Regions from separate parts of the Thalassospira sp. GO-4 genome, predicted to be linked through region 2. Evidence: predicted binding sites of a transcription regulator. Region 2 holds the regulator's gene; each other region holds the start of a gene.

Region 1 (9,884 bases), 180 kb from region 2:
ATCTGACAGTGGCCCCGCATCAAGTGCCGGTGCGGTTTTGGCAAGCTGGCGTTTGGCCAAATCGACAAGCCGGTCATTGAACATCACCAGTGCCGCGGCCAGAACGATCAGGACCGCCCCCATCAGGCTTACGGGGGCCGGCAATACGCCAAATACCAGAAGATCAAGCGCGATCGCCCAGATCATCGCGGTATATTCAAATGCCGAAAGCGTTGAAACCGGCGCACGTGCCAATGCTTCTGTCATGGCGATATGGGCAAGCCCCCCGGTCAGTCCCGCCCCGATCAGCCAGACCAGATTGCCCGATGACACCGGTGCCCAGCCAAACGGAATGGTCAAAAGTCCGCCAATCGAACAGACAAGTGCAAAGTAAAAGGCAATCGTGCCCGACGGTTCGGTCGTGGTCAGGGCCTTGATCTGGGTTTTGGCAAAGGCGGTGGTAATTGCAAAGGCAATACCGGCCCCGATCCCGATCATCGTTTCATGATCAAGCCCCGGTGTTGAAATCATCGGCCACAGGATCAGAAACACCCCGGCAAATCCGGCAACGGTCGCGCCCGTAACCAGCCAGCCCGGATTTTCACGCAACACAATGATTGCAACCGGGATCACCACAAGCGGGGCCAGAAAGCCCAGCGCGGTGGCCAGTGCCAGCGGAAGATATGCCAGCGACACAAAGGAAAGAAACATCGAAACGCCACCAAATGTGCTGCGTTTGAGGTGCCCCCACGGCCGCTTGGTCCTGAGTGCGCGCGGAAATTCATGGCGCCACATCAGATACAGCACGATCGGCACAATCGCGACAGAGCTGCGCCAGAACATGATCTGGCCGACCGGCGCTTCAAGGGACGCCATGCGGACAAACAGGCTCATGATGGCAAACAAGCCGGTTGCTGCCAGACGTAATCCTATGCCGGTCCAAACACTGTTCATTGCTGATAACTCCGGGGGCGCTGATGTAATCAATAGCGGAGTTTGGCCACATTCGATGAATGACAAATTCTCATGTCTGGGCTGATAAAAATTTACATGTCGAAATTGTAATGGGGATGCCGCGACTGCTTGTTACAAATTCTGGACGCTTTGCGCATAAATATGGACCGCTGGAATAGTGACGGGCCCGGGAATGGTCCAAACTGTCGGAGATCACGAATAGTACCAATGGCAATGAAACCGTTTCATGACGCGTTGGTGCAGGTCGTCAACCAAGTAGGGAAGACCGGCAAATGCAGAACGTATCTGAAGTGCGTCGTGATGATCCACTGGTATATGGCCGATTCAGCAATCAGCGGCCCGTCGTGATCATTGAACAAAATCAGGAAAATCTGGACCACCTGATCGATCAGTACCTTGGACTGGCCGATATCATTCTGGTGCCCAATGCCTATATCGGCTTGCGGATGATCAAGCTTTTCAAATCCGAAGATGTGGAAATTCTGGCGATCGAAGGATTGTTCGGGCATGACGCCATCTGCAAATCCGACACCAAGATTACCGGTATCTGGAAAATCTGACGCGATTGCGTTTCGTATCTGATCGGTGCGTGCTGTTGCCTTGCAAAGACCGCACCGGGGCCTTAGCCAAGCCCGTGTATCCAGTTTTCAAACTGTTTGTTGACCAGCCCGGCAATGCACTGGGTTTTGCGGGAATGGATCGCGGCCCCGTTTCGGACTTCACCCGGCGTGGCGTCATACTTGTCGCGAAATGCCCGGATGAAGCTGGCGTCACTCGAAAAGCCGCATTCCAGTGCAATGTCATAAATCGAAGACCGCGCACAATGCGGATCATTCAAAAGCGATATCGCCTTACGCAGCCGCATGTCACGGACATAGGTATAAACCCCGCCATAGGGCGCGAAATAGTTATAAAGCTTGGACCGTGATACCCCCAAATCCTGGGCCGCCCGCCGTGGATTGAGGTCCGGCGAACACAGATTTTCACGGAAATAACGCCGCATCTTGACCATGCTCAGGATGTTCTGGCGTTCATGGCTGCTATCGGCGGTCTGGCTGCTGACCGAATTCAAACAGGTCGCCAGCATGGTGGGGAACATCTTTTCAAATATTTGGGCTTGCTGATGGCCAAGTTCACAGACATTGCGCTGAAGCGACAGAACCATGTCACGGATGATCTGCACCATCGGGTCATCGGGCGCCAAAAAGCGCATGCAATGGTCATCGGGATGCTGCAAATGGTCTTCAAGCAGGGCCCGCGGAATCACAAGATTAAGTGTCAGATGATCGCTTGTCTGTGCCGTGAAGGGTTGGGTCAGGTCATAAATAAGAATGCCGCCGGGTTTAAGTCGGTCATGCCCGCGCGATGTTTCGCATTCGATCTCGCCACGCTGATAAACGCCGATGCCGTAATGATCCATGCCATTGCCGACAATCTGTTGATAGCCACGGCGCCATTGCTGCTGGCGGGACTCAACTTCCATCAACATCAAGGAACCAAACAGATGGGATCGGATCGTTGTTCGGAAATCATCTTCCCGAACCTGTTTCTCGGCATCTACATCGAAAAGACAGGATATCGACTCTTTCCAGACCGCAAAACGGTCCTGCATCGGCAGATTGTCGACAGTGAAGAACGTGCTGGTGGTTCCAGCAGAATCTTGATCCGGTTGCATCTTGCTACCCCAATTGCCTACGTGGCGGACACTTACAACGAATGTATGCGGTGTGGATTGGGTCAGGCGTACTTGCCTATCCACAGGTCGAGATTAAGTAAACTAACGAATGAGGTAAAGCTATTAAATTCGGATAATTTAAATTAGTTTATTCTGATTTAATGGTCTGTGCCGCAATTGGCCATAACACATCCCGATCGCCTCCTTTCCCCCGACATCGATGTGCCTGATCGTGATCATCATCCGGTGATACGTCGCGTTACCCGACGCTGCGTATTGCAGGAAACCATGTGTGATGACGGTCATTGTTTTTGCCGCTTTTTTAATTTGCAGCTTTTCTAATTTAACTACAGCCAATCGCCATCCGGTGCAAAAGACCTTTGGTATAGCGGGCGTCAATTTGCCTATTCCCAAGGGTGGGTCCAAAGGTATGGACGTTACGGAACAGGCGGTTTTCGATGATTTTTTGGACTCAATGCAAAGCGATTTGGACGCCGTGTGCATTGGACAACCACAAGCTGTGCTAGACAAGCGCATCAAAATATAAAGCTCTGCGGTCGATTGAAGAAACAGCGGGGCATTCGGGGCAACGCTGAGATTTCTCTCTGGGGGAGAACATGAATTCAGTCGATTCACACCCGGCACGTCGGAAAGGAGAACGCAACTTCTCTGATCCGGGACGTGACTGGGGGCCGGCCTGCCATATTGTGCCAGGTCGCCGCATTAACGAACCCAATTACAAGGCCGGGAACAGTCCGGTGGCCTTGCTGGCGCGGTCGCGGTCCAATTTTGATCTGATCGCCGAAAGCAGCAAGGAAATTGCCGATGGACCGCCGCCCTCTGATCCGTATGAGGCAATGGCCATGGCAATGATCCGCACCATCGGTGAAAGTGTCTCGGTTCTCAAAAGCATTGCCGATGTGATGCCGACCCTTGATCGGATGCTTGTTGGTCGTGATGGCGAAAGCCTTCATGAAGAAGCCCTTCAAGACAAAACCGGCATCGCATCTGACAAGGCTTCTGAAAAAGCCCGGGCAGAAGGCAAGGCAAATGCCCTTTGCTGGTCGTCGGACATGATGGTTGAAATTCACAATCTGTGTGCCCAGAACCGCAAATCCGGACAGGCCCACGCCAAAGCCATCCGCCGATATGACATCGATCCCGAACCCGACAATGACATCTTTCCGCCGCTGCGCAATTTCAGGAACGATTGACGTTGCACGGGATGGCGGGCCGGGTTTGCCGTGCTGGCGCCGCGGGATGATCAGCGGAAATAGCCGCCCGGTGTACGTCCGGTAACCTTGCGGAACATGGCGATGAAGGCGGATGGCGTTTCGTAGCCAAGATCAAGCGCGATCTCGGTGACGGGGCGGTCATTCGCCAGTTTTTCAAGTGCATAAAGCAGGCGCAGTTTTTGACGCCAATCGCGAAACGGCATGCCGGTTTCGCGCAGAAACAGCCGTGCCAATGTGCGTGACGACGCCCCGCAGATGCGCGACCAGTCATCCAGGGTGCGGTTATCTGCCGGGTTTTCAAGCAGCGCGTCGCAAATCTTGCCAAGCCGCGGGTCCTTCGGGGCCGGAAGATGCAGGTTTTCCTGATCCGGCGCCCGCAATTGATCAAGCAGAACCCGCATCAAACGGCCTTCTGCGCCATCTTCGTCATATTCGATCGGAATTTCGGTTGCCGCACGGATCAGTTCACGCAACAGCGGACTGACATCAAGCACCATGCACCGATCAGGCAGGTTCACCGGCGCAGTGCGGTCAATATAGATATGGCGCGCACGGGTAAAGGTCGCATGGGTCACCGCATGTTCCAGATGGGGCGGTACCCAGACCGCGCGTTGCGGCGGCACGATCCATATCCCGGCTTCGGTAATGACCTTCATCGTCCCTTCGGATGCGTAAATCAGCTGACACCAGTCATGGCTGTGCGCACCGATGCTGTGCCCTGCGGGCACGTCGCTCATACGGACATAGATCGGGCGCGGCAACGCATAGGGGCGCGGACGGATATGGTTGGCTTCGTCAATCGGGGTTGGACGGTCCATCGGAACGCCTCGTGTGTCTGTTTTGCGATATATGATGGCAGATTATCGTAAGACAGACGGTCTGCAATAGGTTTAATTTGGTTTCATTCCAAAACATACGATGCGTGACAGCGGAACCGCCACCAATGCGGCCCAGTCCGGGGAGACAAAATGTCCAAGGAAGAAATCATACCCGAAGCCTCCAACCACGCGGCCCCGATCGGCGAGGTGCCCGATGCGGCGGCGGCCGGTGTTCCGGTCTATAAGGGCTGGCGCAATCCGGAAGTTCTTCTGATTGTGATGGCCGCGGCCATGCCATTGTCCTTTTCGACATGGATGGCGCTTTTGAACAACTTTTCGATCGAGATGGCGGACTTTACGGGACGTGAGATCGGAATTTTGCAGTCCCTGCGTGAAATTCCGGGGTTCCTTGCCTTTACTGCGATCTTTGTCTTGCTGGTGCTGCGCGAACAAACATTTGCGTTGCTGTCCTTGCTGATCCTGGGGATCGGGGTGGCAATTTCGGGATATTTCCCGACGGTGATTGGTCTGTATTGCACCACGGTTCTGATGTCGATTGGCTTCCATTATTTTGAAACCATGCAACAGGCGCTTTCCTTGCAGTGGGTCAAAAAGGAACGCACTGCCATGGTGATGGGCAAACAGCTTTCGGCGAAGTCGATTTCATCGCTTGTGATGTTCGGGGTTGTCTGGCTGATGCTGGAAATCTTCGATGTCGACTATCGTTATGTCTATCTGTTTGGCGGGGCGCTGACGGTGATTGCGGCGTTGTTTGTCTGGGGCGCTTTCCCGAAATTCTCCGACGCCCATCCGCAAACCAAAAAGCTGATCTTGCGCAAACGCTACTGGCTTTATTATGCGCTGACCTTCATGAGTGGCGCCCGACGTCAGATCTTTACCGTGTTTGCCGGCTTCCTGATGGTTGAAAAGTTCGGATATGACGCGGCAACCATCACGTTGCTGTATCTTCTGAACCATGCGATCAACATGTTCCTTGCACCCAAGATCGGCAAGCTGATCGGCAAATGGGGGGAACGCCGTGCCCTGACCTTTGAATATATCGGTCTGTTCATCGTCTTCGTCTCCTATGCCTTTGTTGACAACCATGTGGTTGCCGGTGGCCTTTATGTGATCGATCATCTGTTCTTTGCCATGGCAATCGCCATCAAGACCTATTTCCAGAAGATCGCCGATCCGGCCGATATTTCGTCAACAGCAGGGGTCAGCTTCACGATCAACCATATCGCAGCGGTCTTCATCCCCGCGGCATTCGGATTGTTGTGGCTGTTTTCGCCAAGTGCGGTGTTCCTGGCCGGTGCGGCGATGGCGGCTGTGTCGCTGGTGCTTGCGCTTAATGTGCCCCATGATCCGGAACCGGGGAACGAAGTGGTGCGGGGCTACAAATCGCCGCATGCCGTTCCTGCCTGATCTCAATGGCCTTTTTGGCGCTTTGTTTCAAATCCGGAAACGCCCGTGCAGATGCGCGGGCGTTTCCATTTGTATTTGCCCCATCTTTTTCGCAAAATCTTCAAAACCTGACCATCTGAACAAGAATAAAGTTGATCGACCGAGCACTCGAACAGGGAAAAGACCCATGACATTCATCCACAAGGCCGGCCTTCGCACCGCTGGCGCATCCGCCATCGGACTTTCGCTGGCATTGCTCAGCGGCACAGCACTGGCCGACAGCACGGTTTCGCTGCGTATCCTCGAAACCACGGATATTCACACCCATCTGGTCAATTATGATTATTACCGTGATGGTGAATCGGACACGGTCGGTCTGGCAAAGGTTGCCACCTTGCTCAAGACCGCACGCGGCGAGGCAGAAAATGTCGTCTTTGTTGATAACGGTGATCTGATCCAGGGTAATCCGCTTGGCGATTACATGGCCAAGGAACGCGGCCTGAAAAAGGGCGAAACCCATCCGGTCTACAAGGCAATGAACCTGCTGGGCTATGATGCGGCCAATCTCGGGAACCATGAATTCAATTACGGGATGGAATTCCTTGAAACCGCGATTGCCGGGGCAAACTTCCCGTATGTTAGCGCTAACATCTTTGTTGATGATGGTGATGGCAATGCCGAAAATGACAAACCCTACTTCCAGCCCTATGTGCTGCTTGATCGCGAATTCGTCGATGACGAAGGTAAAAGCCACAAGGCCAAGGTCGGGGTGATCGGGTTTGTCCCGCCCCAGATCATGCAATGGGACAAGGCCAATCTGGAAGGCAAGGTCTTTACCAAGGACATTGTTGAAATGGCCGAAAAATATGTCCCGGAAATGCGTGAAAAGGGGGCTGACATTGTCATTGCCGTTCCGCATTCGGGTCTTTCGACCATGGAACGCCACGGCATGGAAGAAAATGCCACTTATTACCTGTCAAAGGTCGATGGCATTGACGCCATCCTGTTTGGTCATGCCCATACGGTCTTCCCGTCCGATGCCTTTTCCGATCTTGAAGGTGTCGATATCGCCAAAGGCACGATCAATGGTGTTGCCGCGGTCATGCCGGGCTTCTGGGGCAGTCATCTTGGCGTGATTGATCTGACGCTCAATGTTTCTGATGCGGGGGAATGGACCGTCGTTGACAGCCTGTCAGACGCCCGTCCGATCTATCAGCGCGAAGGCCGTACCATCACCCCGCTGGTTGAAGCCGATCCCGAAATCATCGCCGCGGTCAAGGAAGAGCACGAAGGAACGATCGCCTATATGCGCGAAGGTGTGGGTACGACATCGGCCCCGATCAACAGTTTCTTTGCGCTGGTGGCTGATGATCCCTCGATCCAGATCGTGACCAATGCCCAAAAATGGTATCTGGAAAAGATCCTGAACGGATCGGAATATGACGGCATTCCGATCCTGTCGGCCGGGGCACCGTTCAAGGCCGGCGGGCGTGGTGGTCCGGACTATTTCACCGACATCCCCGAAGGCAAGATCGCGCTTAAAAACGTGGCTGATCTTTATATCTATCCCAACACGGTGCGTGCGGTTCTGCTGAATGGTGATCAGGTCCGTGAATGGCTTGAAATGTCGGCGGGCCAGTTCAATCAGATTGACCCGAACAACAGCGATGAACAGCCGCTGATCAACCCTGATTTCCCGACCTATAACTATGACGTGATTGACGGGGTGACCTATCAGATCGATGTGACCAAACCTGCCCGCTATAACAAGGCCGGTGAAGTGGTGAATGCCGATAGTCACCGCATCGTCAATCTGAGCTTTGATGGCAAACCGGTTACCGAAGATCAGCAGTTTGTCGTTGCGACCAATAACTATCGCGCTGGCGGTGGCGGGAATTTCCCAGGGCTGGACGGATCGACCATCATTGTCGAGGCCCCCGATGAAAACCGCACGGTTCTTGCCAACTATATCCTGACCGAAAAGGAAATCGATCCCAAGGCCGATGGCAACTGGACCTTTGCCCCGATTGGCGATGCGTCCAAGGTGACCTTTGTCACCAGCCCCAAGGCATCGGCGGCCGCCAATGCCCCGGACAATATCAGCTTCATCGGTGAAGATCAGGACGGCTTTGCCAAATATGTCCTGCAGACCAAATAGTCTGTCTGCTTGTTTCGCATCATAACAATGCACCATAAGAAAAGCCGCCCGGTGAAACGGGCGGCTTTTTTATTCGGGCGGGCATTCTATCCCGATCAAATGTTATTTCTTGTTGGCGGCCTGCGGACCTTTGCCACCCTGACCCTGCTGTGCAGGCGGGTTGTCTTCACGCGGGTTCTTGCCGTTCAGATAAGCCTGTGCGCAATGTTCTTCGCAATAGGGCTTGCTCGGGACGATCTTCTTGCCACAGAAGTGGAAATCATCATCACCCGGATCACCAAACGGCCAGCGGCACATGCCAGCGCCAAGATCAAAGATCGAAATGCCTTTGCTCTGCTGCTTGGGGGCCGGGGCTTTTTTCTGTTCAGCTTCCTCTGCACGGCGCTGAATCGGGGACGGGCGTTTCGGCAGGCCCAGGCGGTGCGCCTTGCCCACGACGGCATTTTTGCCGACACCCAGTTCTTCACCGATGCGTGCCGTGGTCCAGCCCTGATTCCAGAGCGAGGTCAGCAGTTCAATCTTTTCCGGCGTCCAGCTCATTTCGAGTATATTCCGTGTTCCGTTGTCCGCCCGACGGTTTCAGTCCGCAGGCAGTTGCTAAATTGTCCGATGTCAAACAGGGATACAGAGGTATCCGCTAATATCTCGTAACGCAAGGGTCTTGGAGATTCGCACCCCGACCCGTATGCGGGAACAGCGCAATTTGCATGTTGAAGCAGCAATGTAAAGAGGGGATCGCACTTTGGTCTGGTTTTTCATCTCGCTCGCGGTTTTCCTTGGGACACATGTCATTCCCGGTCTGCTCAGGGGTAAAATCGTCGGTCTGATCGGGTATCGGACCTATGTTGTTGGTTTCTCACTTGTTTCGACCATCCTGTTTGCATGGGTCATTCACGAGGTGATCGCAGCAGAGTCGTCATGGCTCTGGGATTTTCATCCTGTGCGTGCAAAACTGTTGATTATCATCATGTTACCCGCTTCTATTTTGTGGGCCTGCGCCATTCTTCAACCCTGTCCGTTGTCAATCGGGCGTCGATCCGGCTTTGATCCGGACCGTCCGGGCATCAATCTTTTTTGCCGTCATCCTTTGTTGCTGGGCGTGATGCTGTGGGGGGCTGGTCATGTCGTTGCCAATGGCGATTTGGTGGCTGTGATCTTTTTTGGCGGCAGTGCAATCTTTGCCCTGATCGGATTTTGGCGCATGGAGAAAATCCGCCTGCGTGACATGCCTGCGGCCCGTCGGGATGCAATTTTACAAGGGACTCGGCGGTTTTCGCCGTCCGGGCTGCTCAAAGGGGCGATCGGGTGGCGTGATCTGCTGCTTGGATGTGTGATTTATGCCGTGCTTCTGGGCGGGCATGCCCATGTGATCGGGGTCAATCCGCTTGAATTGGCCGGTTGGTAGGGGCACTCGCAGCGCAAGGCTTGTCAGCCCCGGCGATCAAAGGGATACTGTGGCAAAGGCATACCGCAAAGATATGTCCGGCGATTGTCGCTTTTGGCAATCGTGGGCACAACCAAGCGAGGTATCATGACGTCTCCCCAACTCGCGACCAATCTTGCCAGATTTGCAGAAATAGAAGGCCGTCATCCAAGGCTTCTTCTGGCCACCGCCTCGTCCGAGGAACAGGCCCATC
Region 2 (9,884 bases):
ACCATCATGCCTGACATCATTCGATTGGCTTGTCATTATTGCCACTGGGCGCCCAATCAAGGTGCTGCCCGCCGTCAAGGGCTAACATTTGCCCGGTGATGGCAGGCGCGGCAAGGAAAAATCGAACCGCGTCGCAAATCTCTTGCGGGTTTGTCCCGACTTTAAGCGGGGTTTTCTCGCACTGCTGATCGAAAATGTCCTGTGTTTGTCGGCTACTAGGCAAAGCCGGCCCCGGCCCGATCGCATTAACACGAATTTTTGGCGCCAATGCCAGTGCAAGGGTCTGGGTCAAGGTCCACAACCCGGCCTTTGACAATGTATAGGTCACGAAATGCGGGTTCAGATTCCAGACCCGCTGATCGATAATGTTGACGATCAGGCCTTTGACATCGTCGGGCAGGCGTTTGGCAAATTCCTGTGACAGAACAAACGGCGCCCGCAGATTGGCCTCCATATGAAGGTCCCAGCTTTCGCGGGTGGCCGACTGAATGTCATCATATTCAAATGTCGACGCATTATTGATCAGAACCGCAATCGGCCCCAAGGCCGCCTGTGCTTCGCGCACGATCCGGTGGGTGTCTTCTTCGCTGGCGAGATCGGCGGAAATCACACAGGCGCGTCGGCCAAATGCACGGATTTCCTCGGCCAGGTTTTCGGCATCCTTGCGCGAATGATGACAGTGCAGCGCTACATTATAGCCATTTCGCGCCAGATCAAGCGACAGGGCCCGACCGATGCGTTTAGCTGCACCTGTAATCAAAACGGTTTTGGGCACCTGTGCAGTCATTTTCTGCGGATCCCTTTATGCGTCTGTCAATTCAACCAAGCCGGTTTTCAGGCTGCTACAAGTTGGAAGACATAGACCAAATAGGCAATCACAAATGCACTTCCGGTAATGCGCGAAATTTTGCGAAACGCATAGGCAACAGCAAGCAACCCGACGGTTACCGCCAGCATGATCCACAAATCGGAATTCAAAATCTGTTCCGGCACCGGAATTGGCGCAATAAGCGACACCCCGCCAATAATCACCAGAAGGTTCAAAAGGTTCGAGCCCAGCACGTTGCCAAGTGCAACATCTGAATGACCACGGAATGCTGCAACCACAGATGCCGCAAGTTCGGGCAATGATGTTCCGAACGCAACCAGCGTCAATCCGATAACGGCCTCGGAAACACCGAACTGCCGGGCAACGGCAACGCCACCGTCAACAAGCCATTCCGCCCCGAACATCAGTGCGACAATCCCGATCAGGGTCGCCACAAGCGGCTTGACCCAGCCTTTGGGCACCTCGCCGACTTCATCGACTTCTTCTTCATGCAGATGGCTGGCTTCGCTGGGCATGTTTTTGTCATGCTTGTAGGTGAAGTACCAGATAGCCGCCAACACACACAGCATCAGGGCCCCGGCCCACCGGTCAATCGCCCCGAACATGCAAAGTGCGATGAACAAAACGGTGCCCAGCAGCATGGTGCCACCATCGCGAACAACCGTGATGCGTCCTGCCGCAACCGGTTTAAGCACCGCAACCGCACCGAGGATCAGCAGGATATTGGCAATATTGGAACCGACCACATTGCCCATCGCAATATCGGCCGTTCCTTTGAGCGATGCGTTCAATGACACGACAAATTCCGGCGCAGATGTCCCGGCCGCAACGATCGTCAAACCGACAATTACTTTTGACACCCCAAGCAAAAGAGCCAATCCAACGGCACCACGCACGATAAATTCGCCACCAGCCGTCAACAGGACAAGACCGGCGATAATCTGAAGATAGGGGATAAGCTGTTCCAAAACGCGTTTGCTCTTATTGGGGGTCAATTATATGGACCTGATCAGGCCCGCGGAACATGGCATCTGGCACCAGGATTGGCAAGTCATCAGGGCATGACAATTTTCACAGCACACAATTGAATTCCCCGCCCGGCGCATTAGGTCAAACCAACAAGACAAGCCTTGAAACAGATCAAACCGGTACGGGTTAATTGCGTTGGCATCGTCAAATTTCCACAGGACGATACCGTTCAATTCCGCTATCCTGATCATCTCGTTGTTTTCAAATATTTATCTGCTTTGCCGGATCAATTCTGACCATGCATCACAGCGTTCTGTTCGAGCTGTTCCTGATCCTTGCTGCGGCTGTGGTTGCAGTACCCATCGCGCATCGTTTGCGCGCCAATTCGATTATCGGTTTTCTGATCGGCGGATTTTGCATCGGGCCATTCGGGTTTGGACTGATTACCGAACGTGAAGACATTTCCACAGTTGCCGAACTGGGGGTCGTCTTCCTGCTGTTCATGATCGGGCTTGAACTGTCGCGCGAACGATTGCGCGTCATTGGCGGGCGGTTTGCGGCACTCGGTCTGTTGCAGATCCTGGTTTCAATGGCTGCGATCATGGGCGTTCTGGCGCTGCTTGATCTGCCATTGGCGGCATCCCTTGTAATTGCGGGTGCGCTGGCCCTGTCATCAACCGCGATTATCCTTAAACAGTTGTCTGACGACCGGCAGCTCAATACCCGTTTCGGGCGGGCCGCCCTTGCAATCCTTCTGGTCCAGGACGTGGCGGTTGGTCCGTTCCTGATCATGGTTCAGGCGGCGGGCAATGCCGGTACCGAAACCAGCCCGTGGATCAGTATTCTTCTTGGCTTCGGTTCTGTCGCCCTGCTTCTGGTCGCAGGACGGTATCTTTTGCCGCATCTGTTTCGCTATATCGCGTCGCTTAAAAACCCGGAACTGTTTGCGATTGGGACCCTGTTCGTTGTTCTTGCCGCCAGCACCCTGACCGAGGTTTCCGGACTTTCGATGGCACTTGGCGCGTTCATTGCCGGTGTAATGCTGGCCGAAACCGAATTCCGCCATCAGATCGAAGCCGATATCGCGCCATTCCGTGGCGTTTTCCTGTCGCTGTTCTTTATGTCGGTCGGGATGTCGGTCAATGCCAATGTTGTCTATGAACAGTTTGGCAGTGTGCTGCTGTGGCTGATTGCATTGCTTGTCATCAAGACGGCCGTTCTGTTTGTCTTGTCCTTGGCGATTCGGTTTGAACGGGGTTCGGCCCTTCGTGTTGCGATGAGCCTGGCAGCAGGCGGTGAATTTGCATTCGTCATGTTTGCACTGGCGGCCCAGAATGGTGCAATTCCGCGCGATCTTGCCGCGATGCTGATCCCGGTGGTTGCCTTGTCGATGGCATTGACACCGACCCTGATCAATCTTGGCCACCGGATCGAGGAAAAGCTGCATCCCAAGGAAGACGACCAGCTTGGCCCGATCTCGGATGAAACCGAAGGCATCCACCAGCATGTTCTGGTCATCGGCAGCGGACGTGTCGGCAGGGTTCTGGCGCGTCTTTTGAAAACCCGCGATATTCCGTTCATTGTTCTCGACAGTGATGCCCAACAGGTTTCGCGCGGCCGTGCAGAGGGGCTCCCCGTATTCTTTGCCGATGGGTCACGCCCGGAAACATTCCGCGCCGCCCACACCGATGAAGCGCGCATCGCGGTTGTTGCCATGGGTAACCCGCATGCAACCGAAAAGACCGTTGCGCTTCTACGTCAGCATTATCCGCATCTCAAGATCTTTGCCCGCGCCCAGGACATCACCCATATCGGTCCGCTGTCGCGCAGCGGGGCCGATGCGGCAATTCCCGAAGTACTGGAAACCGGCCTTCGGCTTTCGGATCATGTGCTGTCGGCCTGCGACGTGCCACAAGAAGACATTGATGCCGAAATCGCCAAGTTCCGGCGCGCTGACATGCTGTTGATGAACGAACTGGCACCAAGGACCCAGCGCAAAAAGGCCCCGGAACCGGCACAAGCAGCACCGGCATCAGAAGTCGCACCAGCGACAACACCATCTGCGGCACCTGCATCCGCGGCATCTGCATCCCCGGCGACCGCGAAGACAACAAAGGCATCCGGCACGGCTGCGCAAACCGCCAAAACCAAACCGACGGCAAAGAAACCTGCGTCGCGTGCCACGCCAAAGAAAACAACCGGGCGCAAGGTTGCGACAAAACCCGCCGCAACCAAAACAACGTCGGGCAAAACCACATCGGGCAAAAAAGCAGCGCCCCGCAAACCGGCGACAGAGACTGCGCCATCAGACAAGCCGGCAACATCCCGGTCAGGCCGCACCACACGTGGCAAAGCTAAAGACTAGCTAAATGCAAAACCCCCGCGGCCTGTGGCAACGGGGGTTTTGTTTGATCTGAGTGTCAGAATTTTTTCAGACGCGCCTAGCAACGAGCCCGCAGTCCGGCCTTGTGGCCGGATCAATCAGGCCGCAGTTTCCGAATCCAGCGCATAGCCGGCTGCCCGAACCGTCCGGATGATATCGCGGGTACCTTTGACATCATTCAGGGCCTTCCGCAGGCGGCGGATATGCACATCAACCGTACGGGTTTCGACATAAATGTTCGGTCCCCAAACAGCATTCAAAAGCTGCTCGCGGGAGAAAACACGCCCCGGATGTTCAAGGAAGTAGCGCAGAAGACGAAATTCGGTCGGACCAAGGTGGATGGCCTTGCCATTGCGGCTGACGCGATGGGCGGCAAGATCCATTTCGATATCGGAATAGACCAACTGCCCTTGTGGTTGCGCCGGACCGGATCGGCGCAGAAGTGCGCGAATACGTGCCAGCAACTCGCCAATCGCGAACGGTTTGGTGACATAGTCATCAGCACCGGTATCAAGCCCGCGAATGCGATCCCCTTCTTCGCCACGCGCAGTCACCATGATGACCGGCAAATCGCGGCTTTCGGGCTTGCGGCGGATCTGACGGCAAACCTCGATCCCCGACATGACCGGCAACATCCAGTCCAGAAGGACAAGATCAACATGCGTTTCAGCAAGAATTTTCAACGCTTCGTCACCGTCACCGGCTTCGACAACCTGCATCCCCTCACGTTCGAGGTTGTAGCGCAACATGGTTACGATTGCAGCTTCGTCCTCGACGATAAGAACCGTTGGGTCCATCTTCCTATGCTCCAGTGTCACTCATTCGGTTCGACAACAGCAAAGTTCGCTGCATCATTTTTTGGCCGGTCGATTGCCGGCAGGTCTTCGCCCTTGATCCGGTAATAGATCGTTTCGGCGATATTGGTGGCATGATCGCCAATACGTTCGATGTTCTTGGCGATGAACAGCATGTGGGTCGATGCCGTAATGTTGCGCGGATCTTCCATCATGTAGGTCAGCAATTCGCGGAACAGCGAATTGTACATGTCGTCGACTTCCTGATCGCGCGCCCAGACGCGTTCCGCCTTTTCGGCGTCACCTTCGATATAGGCGTCGAGAACATCCTTGATGATTTCCTGGGCCAGCTTGCCCATATTAGGGATCACCTGGACCGGACGGATCGGCGGGATCTGGTTCAGGACCTGGGCACGTTTGGCAATGTTCTTGGCCAAATCACCAATACGCTCAAGATCATTGGACAGCTTAAGCGCCGTCACGACCTGACGCAGGTCATCAGCCATCGGCTGGCGCAGGGCCAGAAGACGGACCGCAAAATCCTGCACTTCCTGTTCAAGAACATCGATACGATGGTCTGAAAGAATGACTTTTTCAGCCAGTTCCGAGTCACGCTTTACAATAGAGCGGATCGCAGAGATCAGCTGACTTTCTGCAAGCCCGCCCATCTGCGAGATGATGTTGTTCAGACGGGTCAGTTCCTCGTCGAACGAACTCACGATATGTGTTTTGTCGTCAGCCATTTATGCGTTCTCCTCGTATCGCTTAACCAAAGCGACCGGTAATGTAACCCTTGGTGCGGTCGTCTTTCGGGTTGGTGAAGATCTGATCGGTTTCACCAACTTCTACCAGCTTGCCAAGGTGGAAAAATGCGGTCCGCTGCGATACACGCGCAGCCTGCTGCATGGAGTGCGTCACGATCACGATCGTGTAGTTCGAACGCAGTTCGTCAATCAGCTCTTCGACCTTTGCCGTTGCGATCGGATCAAGTGCCGAGCACGGCTCGTCCATCAGAATGACTTCTGGGCTGACCGCAACCGCACGTGCGATGCAAAGACGCTGCTGCTGACCACCCGAAAGACCGGTAGCCGGGGATTGCAGGCGATCTTTGACTTCCTTGAGAAGACCGGCACGCTCAAGCGAGGTCATGACAATTTCATCAAGTTCGTCACGCGAATTGACCAGCCCATGAATGCGCGGGCCATAGGCCACGTTGTCATAGATCGATTTCGGGAACGGGTTCGGTTTCTGGAACACCATCCCGATACGTGCGCGCAGCTGAACAACGTCGATCCGCTTGTCATAGATATCGCGGCCATCAAGGGTCACCTTGCCATTGATGGTCACACCATCAATCGTGTCGTTCATGCGGTTCATGCACCGCAGGAAGGTCGACTTGCCACAACCCGACGGGCCGATCAAAGCGGTAACCTGACGTTCGACGATATCCAGATTGACATCGAACAGCGCCTGATTGTCGCTATAGAAAAGATTAAGGTCACGTGCCGTCATTTTCGGGCTTGCGACCGACGGCTCTGCCGTCATTGCGCTCTGGGATACAGCAGCCATTTTACCACTTCCGTTCAAATTTTTTGCGCAGATACACAGCCAGTCCATTCATCAGGATCAGGAAGGCCAGCAACACCATAATCGCTGCCGAGGTTTTCTCGACAAAGGCACGTTCCGGGCTGTCTGCCCACAGATAGATCTGGACCGGTAGAACCGTTGCCGGATCAAGTGCACCACCCGGGATATCAACGATGAAGGCAACCATGCCAATCATCAAAAGCGGTGCCGTTTCACCAAGTGCCTGTGCCATCCCAATGATCGTCCCGGTCAGAATGCCCGGCATCGCCAGCGGCAGCACATGGTGGGTTACGGTCTGAACCGGCGAGGCACCAAGACCAAGGGCCGCCTGGCGGATTGACGGCGGAACCGCCTTGATCGCTGCACGCGACGCAATGATGATGGTCGGCAAGGTCATCAGAGCCAGCGTCAAGCCACCGACAACCGGGGCCGAACGCGGCAGATGCATGACATTGAGATAGACCTCAAGACCAAGCAGACCGAACACAATCGACGGCACAGCAGCAAGGTTGTTGATATTGACTTCAACAATGGTCGTGAACCGGTTCTTCGGTGCGAATTCTTCAAGATAGACCGCCGCAAGAACCCCGATCGGGAAAGACAGGGCCAAGGTCACAAGCAGGGTATAGAACGACCCGACAGCCGCCCCCCAGATACCGGCAAGTTCCGGCTCGCGGGAGTCACCACTGGTAAAGAAGCGGGCATGGAACTGCTTTTCGACCGCACCGTCTTCGACCAGCGCATTGTACCATCCGATTTCCTGGTCATTGAGACGACGGCTGCTTTCATCAACTTCGGCATCGATATAGCCTTTGTTGAGCATGTCGAAATCATCACCGGAAATCAGCCAGATCTTGCGGGTCTGCCCGATCAGGTTCGGGTTTTCCATAACCCGTTCACGCAGATCATAGGACGCACCACCTGACACGATGCCATACAGATCACGGCGATCGCGGCGGCTGGTTACTTCGGGGAACCGTTCACGCAGGGACTGCTTGATCAGGCCGTCAAAGTTAGCCTTGCCGATAACGGCCGGATCACCCGTCCTGTCCGGATCGATTTCCGCCGGATCAAAGTGAACTTCAAGCTGAATGTAGGTCTGGAAGAATGCGCTATAGCCTTTGGAGACAATAGAGAAACCCAGAACAAACAAGGCCAGAAGCGCAACACCGATCGCGCTTAGTCCATAGATTTTAAAACGACGCTCAGCTGCGTAACGCTTTTTGATGTTACGTGCGATCTTCGGGCTGTCCCAGTCTACGGGCTTGTGCATTTTGTCCGAAATCACCTTTGCTGCGGCTCTGTCTTCCATAAGGGATGCCATATCAGTCATATTTCTCGCGATACTTCTGAACTACCTTAAGGGCAAATACGTTCAAGCCCAAGGTGACAAGGAAAAGAACCAGCCCCAACGCAAAGGCTGAGAGGGTTTTTGCACTGTCAAACTCCTGGTCGCCGACCAGAAGAGTAACAATCTGCACAGTCACAGTCGTCACGGCCTGAAGCGGGTTGACCGTCATGTTGGCAGCAAGACCTGCGGCCATCACCACAATCATCGTTTCACCAATTGCGCGCGACACAGCCAGAAGAACCGCACCGACAATCCCGGGCAAAGCCGCCGGGAAAATCACGTGGCGGATGGTTTCGGATTTGGTTGCGCCCAATCCATACGACCCGTCACGCAGCGATTTGGGCACCTGTGACATCACATCATCCGAAAGTGACGATACGAACGGGATGATCATGACCCCCATGACAAGCCCCGCCGCCAGCGCGCTTTCCGAACTGACATCAAGACCAAGGATAGCACCATTGTTGCGCAGGAACGGCGCAACCGTAAGGGCTGCGAAAAAGCCGTAAACAACGGTCGGCACACCAGCCAGAATTTCCAGTGCCGGTTTGGCAACCGCACGGAATTTCGGGGATGCATATTCCCCCATATAAATGGCCGAGAACAAACCGACCGGAACCGCAACACACATTGCAATCACGGTAATCAGAAGTGTTCCGACAAACAGCGGAATGGCACCGAATGCGCCTTCGGATGCGACTTGGTCGGCGCGAATGGCCGTCTGCGGGCTCCATTCCAGACCGAACAGGAATTCAAGCGGGTTGATCTTGCTAAAGAAGTGCAGTGCTTCGAACAGAAGCGAAAACACAATTCCGACCGTCGACAGGATTGCAATCGCCGAACAGGCAATCATCACCCAGCGCGAAATGCGTTCGACATTGTTACGTGCGCGCAGTTCCGGCGAAATTTTGCGATAGGAAAGCGAAACCCCGATAACCGCACCACACAGCATCACGACAATCAGTGCTGCGTTGGCAATCGACTGCAAATTCGCAAGACGGCGACCGGCATCGACAACTTCGGGTGAAACAGTCAGATGCTGACCATTCCCCGCCGCAATCAACGAAATGCTGTTGAGTGCAAGCGACAGCTGACCGCTGTCAGATGTGATTTCTGCAGGCAGATCGGCAATGATCATCGCTTCGATGACCGATCCCTGGAACGTGTGCCAGACGAACAGCAACAGCAAAGCAGGAAGGCCGCACCACAGGGCAACATATGTCCCGTAATGAGCCGGAAGAGAATGAAGATTGCTGTAGCGTCCACCCGAAAGGGCAACGGCCCGCTGGCGCCCGAAATAGAAGGACAATGCACAAAGTGCAGCAACCGCGAGCAACAGGAAAGACAGGGACATTACGTTAAATCCGTTTGCCAGGTGAGCCTGTAGTAATCAGATGAGAGGCCAATAGGACAAAAACAATAAATTAATCAAGCCTGGAAACAAAGAAACCGATGGCAGCATTAGCCGCCATCGGTTGAAAGATCGCGTTACATGCTCAGCGGCGAAAGGTTCATCGCAGCGTTGCGTACAGCTTCACGCTCGGCGGCATCCATCGGGATCAGACCGCGGTCAGCAAGGTAACCTTCGTCACCGAATGCTTTGTCAGAGGTGAATTCTGCGAGGTATTCTTTCATACCCGGGATGGTGCCGACGTGTGCGTTCTTTACGTAGAAGTAAAGCGAACGCGAAACCGGATAGTCACCAGCCGAGATGGCTTCGAAGGTCGGCGAAACGCCTTCGATTTTCGAACCCTGAAGCTTGTCGCCATTCTGGTCGAGGAAGGAGAAACCGAAGATGCCAAGCGCATCGTGGTTTGCTTCAAGCTTCTGAACGATCAGGTTGTCGTTCTCACCAGCTTCAACATAGGCACCGTCTTCACGAACGCCTGCGCAAACTGCTTTGTGCTGGTCTTTGTTGCTGTCTTTCAGAGCAGCAATCGCCGGGAAGGCATCGCAAGCTTCTTCGAGTAC
Region 3 (9,884 bases), 1.0 Mb from region 2:
ATATCCCGGAATTGCAACGGCCTTAAGCAATGCGCGCCGGATCATGCGTTTGGTTTGTTCATCGAGATAGGCGAAATTATAGGCCGTTGCCCCATCCGCCGAATAAGTGACAGTCTGTTCCATGGATTTACTCCGCGGCTTCGGGTTGGGATCGGGCGGTCTCAGTATCAAGCTTGGCCAGTCGTTCTTCGACTTCAGCCCGCATTCGGCGAACAAGTTCAAGTTCACCCTGGAAATCGACATAGTGCGGAAGCTTGATATGTTCAACAAAGCCGGTGGACTGGACGTTATCGCTATGTTCCATCACGAATTCGCTGTCCTGTGCCGGGCCCATGATCTGTTCGCCCATTTCATCGGCACGCATGGCACGATCCACCAGTGCCATGGAAATGGCCTTGCGCTCGTTCTGACCGAAAACAAGGCCATAGCCGCGGGTAAATTGCGGCAGCTTGGTTTTCGATCCCTTGAATTTGTTGACCGTTTCGCATTCGGTCAGTTCGATATCGCCAATATCAATGGCAAAGCCGAGTTCTTCGGGTTCGATTTCAACCGATACGGTGCCATAACGGATTTCACCAACAAAGGCGTGGCTGTTGGCGTATCCGCGCTGGGTCGAATATCCAAGCGCAAGAACAAACCCCTCGTCCCCGCGGCTCAGGTTCTGTAATCGAAGGTCACGACCGGCCGGGAACTTGACCGGTTCGCGGGTCAAATCGGCAACCGGTCCAGTGTCATCAACCGGAACAGGTTCGTCCTGAATAAGGCCCTCGTCATTCAGGATATCGTCCAGAACGCGGGGCATATGGTCATCCACCGGCTGTTCGCCGCATGGCGCATCAAGCGGTTCCTCGCCATTGGCCATCAAGGTGAAATCCAGCAGACGATGGGTATAGTCAAAGGTCGGGCCCAAAATCTGCCCGCCGGGCAAGTCCTTGAAGGTTGCCGAAATGCGGCGTGATATATCCATGTCCGCAGTTTTGATCGGCTTGGAAAAGGCAAAACGCGGCAATGTCGTGCGATAGGCACGCATCAGGAAAATCGCCTCGATCAAATCACCGCGGGCCTGTTTGATGGCAAGGGCGGCCAGATCGCGGTCATAAAGTGATCCCTCGGCCATGACGCGGGTCACCGACAGCGACAATTGCTGTTCGATCTGATCGGTTTGGATTTCGGCAACCTTTTTGTCGCCACGGCGCTGTTCGGCAAGCAGCCGGTGGGCATTGTTGATGGCGCGTTCGCCACCTTTAACGGCAACATACATGGTTAAATGACCTCAATCCGGGTGGTGCGCGAAAGGGCGGAAATCTGGGTCGGGCTTGCGAAAATCACATCAACCCCGCACGGGAACATGTGATGGTTTTCCGTGCGCCAGGCATGGAAGCTTGCTGGCAGGTTTTTGATCGCAAGGTCATGGCTGTCCTTGATCCCCGGCCCTGTCAGTTTCATTGCCGGTGCATTGGTGATGTCGTCGACCATCAGGATCAGGGTTGCCGATTGATCGGGATATTCAGCATTGCCCATCGAAAGACGTGTGATGAAGGAAAGGTCATCGTCAATCCGGGCAACGGCAAAGTCGGCCTGCGCAACGTCATCACTGATGGGGCAGCCGCAATGGAATTTCAGATGATCATTTGCGGATTTTGTTGCACTCGATGGCGACAGCCAGATGGTGGTGTCCATATCTGCCATGGTAAGGAGTGTCGCGGTGGCAGATGCATTCAGGCCATCAGGTGTGGCAATCGAAACCGGCAGGTCGTAAATGCGCCCGGGCCGCGACATAGTATCAAGCAAAACCCGGAAAACGGCATTCGAATCAAAGGCGGCATGGTCAAAGCCCGGCAGCAAGTCACTTGTCTGGGATTGCAGGGTCATTCATCTTCTCCGCGGACAAGGGTAAAGAAATCAACTTTGGTTGCGGCGACCTTGCGGGCATGGTCGCGTTTGGCATCGGCCTGTGCATTGGCAAGGTCATCAATGAAATCCCCGGCCGATCCATCGCGCAACATGACGGCATCAAACAGCGCGGCATATTGAGCCTGCAAACGGTCGCGACCCTTGACATAGGCATGGCCAACGGTGCCGTCCGAAAGCGTCACAGCACAGCGCGTTACGGTCATTTCCCCAAGATTGAAACGCTGCCCCGCACCACCTGCACACCCACGCACCATCACCATGCCGATCTGCGGTTCGCGCAACAGGGACCAATTCTGATCGCCATAACGGGTGGTCCATTCGCTTTCCAGAGCCGCACGTGGCGTGCGTGCAAGAACCGACATCCAGCGTTGCCGCGCAGCGGTCGCCTGATCAACAGGCTCTGTCTGGTTCTGATGAAGGGGATTGTGATCCTGGGCGGGCCCGTCTGTCCGGGCGGTATGCGCCGTCATCTGTCTGATCCTTTTCCAGCAAGTCGACAAATTCAAAATTTGTCTAGACGTCTATACATATTCACGTTATAAGACGATTCATCGAGCTCGGCAAAGGTCTTGCGGTGAAAGTTTTATGAACGGGGAAAGTGATGGATTGGGAGCCGGGACTATCTATCTGGAAACAAATTGAAAAGCAGCTTCTGGCTGATATTGCCGAAGGCGTGTTTTCACCCGGTGATAAAATGCCGACCGAGATGGAGCTGGTGCGCCGGTTCGGCGTGAACAGGCATACCGTGCGCCGCGCAATGGCGGCACTTGTCGATAGTCATGTGGTGCGTGTCGAACAGGGACGCGGTGCCTTTGTCCAGGAGCAGATCCTGGATTATCCGCTGGGATCCAAAACCCGATTTTCCCAGATCGTATCGGGGCGCCACCGTCTTCCCGATAAACGGCTGATCTCGTCAGAGGTGCTGAAGGCAAATGTAACGGTTGCCAATTGTCTTGATGTCAAACCCGGTACCCGCGTGATCGAACTGTTTTCCGTTTCCGAGGCCGATGGCATTCCACTGGCTGTGGCGACAAGCTACATGCCAGCAGCCCGGTTTGACGGCATCGTTGACATTTTTACGCAAACCAAATCCCTGACCGAGGCCTTCAAACGATTTGGCATTGATGATTACAGCCGCAAAACAACGCGAATTTCGGCGGCCTTGCCGTCATCGCGTGTGGCAAGTCTTTTGAAACAAGCCAAAAACCGCCCGGTTATTTCAACAGAAAGCATCGATGTTGATTCTGCCGGGGTGCCGATCGAATATGGCGTTACGGCCTTTTCAAGTGATCGGGTGCAGCTGATTGTCGAATGACAAGGCTTGCCAGGTATTTGTCAAAAGTTATGCTGGGTATCAGCCAAACATCAGCCTTGTTGCGCGATAAAGTCAGTTAACTCACTATGGATGCGGTGAGGCCAAAGGCGTCGGCTGAAAGCACCTGCATATGGCTTAATATTCGCGGCCGGGACGCGCTTTATAAACCGGGAAGCTCAGCTTGAATTTGATCGCACAGGCGCGCAGCAAAAATGCACAGAAAAACGCAATGATTGCCACCGGTCCACGCGGCAATTCCAGAACGGCCGTGCCAAGGACATAGATGCTCGCCCCCAGAAGTGCGCAGCTGATATAGATTTCCGGGCGCAGGATCAGCGGGATTTCGTTACACACAACGTCGCGGACCATGCCGCCAAATGTTGCGGAAATCATTCCCAGAATGATCGCGACCAGTGGCGCAACACCAAGATTAAGACCAATCGCAGCCCCGGTTACACCAAATAACGCAAGGCCAAGCGCATCAAGCCAGATCAGCGCCACATAGCGCCGTTCCACAAGATGAGCCGTGAAATAGGTAAAGATCGCAGCCCCGATACAAGTCACCACCCAGGCCGGATCCCGGATCCAGAAAACCGGCGTCGCCCCGGTGATCACGTCACGAACGGTGCCACCACCAATGCCGGTAAAGGTCGCAATCAGAACAAAGCCGACAACATCCATCTGGCGTCGCGATGCTTCAAGCGCGCCGGTTATTGCAAAAACGGCGACGCCCGCCAATTCAAGCCAATAAATGATCTGGGTAATGGTCATGACGTGCTGTCTAGCCTGTTTGTTGCGAAAGCGGGCGGTTCGATGGTGTGCGCAGTTTGGCAGCCACCACATCTTCAAGCTGGGAACGAAGCCATCTGTGTGATGGATCGTGCTGATATCGTTGGTGCCAGCACATATAGATCGGAAGATCGATGGTGTTGACGGCAAGTGTATCGAGTGGCACGGGCACACGCGCAAAATCACGCAGGGCATGCTGCTGCAAAAGGCTCGGCAAAGTTGCGATCATCTGGCTGCCCCGCAGAAATTCGGCAATGGCGGTAAAGTTAGGCACCCGCAAAACGATGTTACGATCAATCCCCTGATTTTCAAGCATATCATCGAATTCAAGGGTGCGGTTATTGCCGTAACGAACCGTGATATGGCGGGCTGACATATAGTCATCTGCATTTGCCGGGGCTGCGCGCATTTCGGGATCGAAAAACACCATGTAATGATCGGTCAAAAGGCGTTTCTGGACGATATCGACACCTTCGGGCGGGCGCGGCGAAATCAGAAGGTCACAGCGATTTTCGCGCAACAAGGCCGGACCGGGCAAAAGGGATGGCACAACCGTCATCCGGATTTCGGCAAGCTGCCTTTCAAGGCTTTCAAACAGGCTGGGCAACAACAGATCGCGTTGAAGATCGTTTGCGGCAATGGTCAGCGACAGGCGGGCATCGGCGGGATTGAAATCTGCCCCACTGGCAAAGGCCTGCATCTGATCAAGAAGAAACCGCGCCTGTTCGGCCAGGCTTTGGGCATGGGCGGTGGCAACAATGCCGCGCCCGGATTTGGTGAAAAGCGGGTCGCGCATGATCCGGCGCAGCTTGGTCAGATTGTGACTGACCGCTGATTGCGTCACGCCAAGCCGTTCGGCGGCTGCGGTTACCGATCCTTCTTCAAGGACGGCCAGAAACAACCGCAATGCATGCCCGTCCAGTTCCAAATGATCGAAATTGCTCATGAATTAAATGATAAATCATGCATTTATTTTATGCAATCGACTGCGCAGGATGTTCGCAACACCGGCACAAACCGGAACAAACATTTTGCGGAGGAAGATCAATGGAATTCTATCAGCGTGACAGAACGCTTCAGCCCGCGGGCTATACGCCGATTTATAAAACATCAGTCGCGCGTTCGCCGCGTCAGGCGATGTTGTCGCTTCAGGGATCATTATCCGAAACAACCGGGCCGGTATTTGGCCAGCACGAACTTGGTCCGCTTGATAACGATCTGATCCGCAATTATGCCAAGGATGGCGATCCGATTGGCGAACGCATCATCGTGCATGGTCGGGTTCTTGATGAAAACAATCGCCCGGTTCCCCATACGCTGGTTGAATTCTGGCAGGCCAATGCCGGTGGGCGCTATCGCCATAAAAAGGATACCTATCTTGCCCCGATTGATCCGAACTTTGGCGGGTGCGGGCGCGCGCTGACGGATGAAAACGGCTATTACTTTTTCCGCACGATCAAGCCGGGACCCTATCCGTGGCGCAACTATGTCAATAGCTGGCGTCCGGCCCACATCCATTTTTCGGTCTTTGGATCGGGCTTTGCCCAGCGTCTGATCACCCAGATGTATTTCGAAGGCGATCCGCTGATCAAGGAATGCCCGATTGTCCATGTCATTCCCGATGAAGATGCGATCAACCGCCTGATTGCGCCGATTGATCTCAATGGCTCAATCCCGCTTGATACCATTGCCTACAAGTTTGACATCGTTTTGCGCGGTCGTCGTTCGACCTTGTTTGAAAACCGTCTGGAAGGGAACTGATCCATGGTGCAGTCACTTGAATATCTCAAAGAAACCGCATCTCAGACGGCAGGCCCCTATGTCCATATCGGCCTGATCCCTAAACAGGCGGGCTTTGATATTTTTGAAAACAATTTCACCAATATTATGGCCGATGAAAATACCCGTGGCGAACGGATCATCATCGAAGGCCGGGTGATTGACGGGACGGGTACGCCACTTCGCGATGCGTTGCTTGAAATCTGGCAGGCCAATGCAGATGGGCGCTACAATCATGAACTTGACCGCCAGAACAGGGGCGAGATTGATGCAAACTTCCGTGGTTGGGGGCGCACCGGTACTGATTTTGAGACCGCGGTGTACCGGTTTGAAACCATCAAGCCCGGTGTGGTGACAGGCCGAAATGGTCGGGATATGGCGCCGCATGTCAATTTCTGGATTGTCGCACGTGGCATCAATATCGGCCTGAATACGCGGATGTATTTTGCCGACGAACAAAACGCCAATGAAGTCGACCCGGTCCTGAACCTGATTGAGCAAACCGAACGCCGTAAAACCCTGATCGCAACGCGTGATGACAGCGGCGCTGTGCCGGTCTATCGCTTTGACATTGTTCTGCAGGGTGAAAACGAAACGGTGTTCTTTGATATTTGATCGGCGCGTTTGACGCTGATCCACGTGCATTCGAATATGACAGCCATATAAGATGGCTGTCATATTTTGTTTGGGTCCTTCTTCAAAACCGCTTGTCTGATCCTTATATCACCGTCATTAAATGCGGTATGGCAAACCAGCCGCACCGAGGGCAAACACGCAAAAACAATATGCCCCGGTCCCGGAGAGTGAGAGGGTCAGCCTTGAACAAGCTGTTTCAAGTCGGAATCCGTGTGCAAGTCGCCTTGGCAACTGCGCTTATGGTTGTCGGGTTGGCGGCATTGATGAGCTTTGTGGTCGGCAAACGGTCCGGTGCAGATTTACAAACGCAGATCGGCCTTGGCGTGTCTGATATCGCACTTCAGATGGCTGACGAGCTTGACCGCACCATGTGGACACATCGCGGCGAAGTCTCAGTTCTGAGCACATTGGGTGCCCTGCGCAATTTCGAAGATGTGCGCGAAATCAGTTCGATCATCAATCGGCTGCGCCGGGAAATTCCGGTTTTCACCTGGATCGGTGTACTTGATGACGAAGGAACGGTGGTTGCCGCGACCGGCGACATGCTTGTTGGAATGAATATCGCCCAGCGCCCCGTATTCCAGTACGGCAAGAACGGCCAGTTCATCGGTGATGTGCATGATGCCAAACTGCTTGCCGAAAAATTCCCGCTTTATAATGGTGAACCCATCCAGTTCGTCGATATCGCTGTACCACTGGTCAATGACAGCGATGAATTCACCGGTGTCCTGGCAACGCATCTGAGTTGGGAATGGGCCGATACGGTCCGCAAGTCGCTTTTTGGTGGTCAGGGTATCCATCAGAATGTCGATATCTTTGTTATTTCGCAGGAAGGCACGGTGTTGCTCGGACCCGATCAGGAACTGGTGGGGACCAGCCTGCGTCTTGATGCCTTGACCGAGGCAAAGCGCAATCATGTCGGCTGGAAAATAAGCACCTGGCCCGATGGCCGGGAATATCTGACCGGATATGCGCCTGCGGACGGGCATCTTGATTATGATGGTTTGAACTGGTCGATCCTCGTGCGTCAGCATGTCGATGATGCCCTTGCACCGGTATTTGAATTGCGCCGTGATATTCTGATCTGGGGAACGCTTCTTGCGGTCGTGTTCAGTATCATCGCCTGGTGGGCGGCCGGCTTTCTGGTCGGGCCGATCGGTCATATGGCCAACGCGATCGAAGCAATGAAGCGCGGCGAAATCAGCCAGCTCCCGGATGTGCGCGGCGCTCGCGAAATCAATATCCTGTCCAAAAACCTCCAGTCCCTGTTGGCCAAGCTGACGGAAAAAGATGCGGCATTGGGGGCGATGAAACATATCGCCCACCATGACAAGCTGACCGGGCTTGGCAACCGTTTGGCGATGGATGCCTATTTTGAACATGCCATTGCGCGCGCAGATCGCAAAAAAGGCGAACTGGCGATCCTGATGCTTGATCTGGATGATTTCAAACCGATCAATGACCGGTTTGGCCATGCGGCGGGTGATGACGTTCTGCGCGAAGTGGCAAAGCGGTTGCGGCGATGCGTGCGGGGTGGTGATCTTGTCGCGCGTCTTGGTGGTGACGAGATGGTCATTGTCTGTCATGTCGACAAAAACGGTGCCACCGAGGCCACCATGCTTGCCGAACGCATTCTGCACGAAATCCTGATGCCCTTCATCACGGGCGGGAACCGGGTCTCGATCAATATGAGCATCGGGATTTCGGTCTATCCGGAACATGGCCATGACCCGGAAAAGCTTCTGGAACGTGCCGATATTGCGCTTTATACCGCCAAGGCGCGGGGCAAGAACGGATATGTTCTGTTTTCGGATGTCGAAAAATCGTCTGACAGTTCAACTTCGCGGGCCTGACGCGCCGGTTGGGCCGCATCACGACAATTTCATCAATGATAAAACCCTGTCAGACGCGGGTTTTCTTGACTTTGCAACGCGCCATCGCAATAAGCATTTCATGACAGTTTCATCCCAAAAAGACCTTGACCATTTGCGCCGGATTGGCCGGATTTGCGCGCGTGCCCGCGATACGATGGGGGCGGCTGCGGTTCCCGGGATCACCACGGCTGAACTTGACCATATCGGACGCAAAATCCTTGAAGATGCCGGGGCGGTTTCCGCACCCGAAAGCGAATACAAATTTCCCGGTGCGACCTGTATCAGTGTCAACGAAGCGGTGGCACACGGCATTCCCGGCGATCAGGTTCTGGCCGATGGCGATCTGGTGAATATCGATGTGTCCGCGTCGCTGGACGGATATTTTTCCGACACCGGCGCCAGCTTCATTTGCGGCACGGCAAAGCCGGAAATTGCCAAGCTGTGCGAAGATGGCAAAAAGGCGATGTGGGCCGGGATCAAGGTGGTGCGCGACAAGGCCCCGATCCGTGAAATCGGTCTCAAGATTGAAAATTTTGCCCGCAAGGGCGGCTATACCCTGATCCGCAATCTGGCCAGTCACGGGATTGGCAAGTCATTGCACGAACATCCGCACACCATCCCGACCTGGGACGATCCCAAAGAACGCCGTTCCCTGAAAAAGGGACAGGTCATCACCATTGAGCCATTCCTGTCCTCTGGCGCGAAATGGGCGCTGGATGGTGAAGATGGCTGGACACTGTTTGCCGATACCGGTGATGCCACCGTGCAGTATGAGCACACCCTTGTTGTCACCGACAAGGGCTACGAGATCATGACGCTTGGCGAATAAACAGATTTTATGTTGCACTTGATGGTGCAGCATTTTTTGCAGCAAAAAAGCCGCCCGAATGATCCGGGCGGCTTTTGTTTTGATGCTTTTGGCGGGTTTTATGCGCCGTATTTCGCCTTGGCTTCGCGGCGGCGGGCATGAAGGACCGGCTCGGTATAGCCGTTCGGCTGCTCGCGGCCCTTGAAGACCAGATCGCAGGCCGCAGCAAAGGCGACGCTGTCATCAAAGTTCGGTGCCATATTGCGATAGGTCGGATCACCGGCATTCTGCTTGTCAACGACAGCAGCCATGCGCTTCATGGTTTCCATAACCTGTTCTTCGGTGCAAAGACCATGATGCAGCCAGTTTGCAATATGCTGGCTTGAAATACGAAGCGTCGCACGGTCTTCCATCAGGCCGACATCATTGATGTCAGGCACCTTGGAACAACCCACACCACTATCGATCCAGCGGACAACATATCCAAGGATCCCCTGGGCATTGTTATCAAGCTCTTCCTGAATTTCGCTTGGCATCGGTTTGATGTCGCCAAGGCGCGGAATGGCCAGAATGTCATCAAGGCTTGCGCGTTCGCGCTTACCGATTTCGTCCTGAACGGCACGGACATCGACCTGATGATAATGCATGACATGCAGGGTCGCAGCCGTCGGGGACGGAACCCAGGCACAGTTTGCACCGGCTTTCGGATGGCCGATTTTGGCAACCATCATTTCGGCCATACGATCAGGTTTTGCCCACATGCCCTTGC

Evidence for each region. The regulator PhoB, encoded in region 2, activates phosphate uptake and scavenging genes when phosphate is short. The targets are predictions, from matches to a motif close to TNTCATAAAACTGTCA.
Region 1: M9H61_RS17320 (bifunctional 2',3'-cyclic-nucleotide 2'-phosphodiesterase/3'-nucleotidase) is a predicted target of PhoB. The motif match lies at 6,198-6,213, and genes of this name have one in related genera.
Region 3: phnF (phosphonate metabolism transcriptional regulator PhnF) is a predicted target of PhoB. The motif match lies at 2,490-2,505, and genes of this name have one in related genera.

The regions. Positions count from the first base shown of each region.
Region 1 is NZ_CP097807.1:3,775,177-3,785,060, forward strand. It holds gene M9H61_RS17285 (DMT family transporter) at 1-933, opposite strand, end outside; gene M9H61_RS17290 (hypothetical protein) at 1,227-1,514, shown strand; gene M9H61_RS17295 (helix-turn-helix domain-containing protein) at 1,577-2,629, opposite strand; gene M9H61_RS17300 (hypothetical protein) at 2,925-3,176, shown strand; gene M9H61_RS17305 (hypothetical protein) at 3,247-3,843, shown strand; gene M9H61_RS17310 (helix-turn-helix domain-containing protein) at 3,894-4,682, opposite strand; gene M9H61_RS17315 (MFS transporter) at 4,833-6,110, shown strand; gene M9H61_RS17320 (bifunctional 2',3'-cyclic-nucleotide 2'-phosphodiesterase/3'-nucleotidase) at 6,277-8,247, shown strand; gene M9H61_RS17325 (GcrA family cell cycle regulator) at 8,350-8,787, opposite strand; gene M9H61_RS17330 (NnrU family protein) at 8,990-9,652, shown strand; gene M9H61_RS17335 (hypothetical protein) at 9,779-9,884, shown strand, end outside.
Region 2 is NZ_CP097807.1:3,598,739-3,608,622, reverse strand. It holds gene M9H61_RS16515 (SDR family oxidoreductase) at 17-787, opposite strand; gene M9H61_RS16510 (calcium/sodium antiporter) at 835-1,797, opposite strand; gene M9H61_RS16505 (cation:proton antiporter) at 2,097-4,163, shown strand; gene phoB (phosphate regulon transcriptional regulator PhoB) at 4,280-4,978, opposite strand; gene phoU (phosphate signaling complex protein PhoU) at 4,996-5,718, opposite strand; gene pstB (phosphate ABC transporter ATP-binding protein PstB) at 5,741-6,544, opposite strand; gene pstA (phosphate ABC transporter permease PstA) at 6,546-7,835, opposite strand; gene pstC (phosphate ABC transporter permease subunit PstC) at 7,888-9,267, opposite strand; gene M9H61_RS16475 (PstS family phosphate ABC transporter substrate-binding protein) at 9,402-9,884, opposite strand, start outside.
Region 3 is NZ_CP097807.1:2,583,393-2,593,276, reverse strand. It holds gene M9H61_RS11990 (alpha-D-ribose 1-methylphosphonate 5-phosphate C-P-lyase PhnJ) at 1-123, opposite strand, end outside; gene M9H61_RS11985 (carbon-phosphorus lyase complex subunit PhnI) at 128-1,261, opposite strand; gene phnH (phosphonate C-P lyase system protein PhnH) at 1,264-1,872, opposite strand; gene phnG (phosphonate C-P lyase system protein PhnG) at 1,869-2,384, opposite strand; gene phnF (phosphonate metabolism transcriptional regulator PhnF) at 2,516-3,229, shown strand; gene M9H61_RS11965 (trimeric intracellular cation channel family protein) at 3,365-4,000, opposite strand; gene M9H61_RS11960 (LysR family transcriptional regulator) at 4,011-4,964, opposite strand; gene pcaH (protocatechuate 3,4-dioxygenase subunit beta) at 5,066-5,779, shown strand; gene pcaG (protocatechuate 3,4-dioxygenase subunit alpha) at 5,783-6,412, shown strand; gene M9H61_RS11945 (GGDEF domain-containing protein) at 6,646-8,286, shown strand; gene map (type I methionyl aminopeptidase) at 8,387-9,136, shown strand; gene M9H61_RS11935 (malate synthase G) at 9,235-9,884, opposite strand, start outside.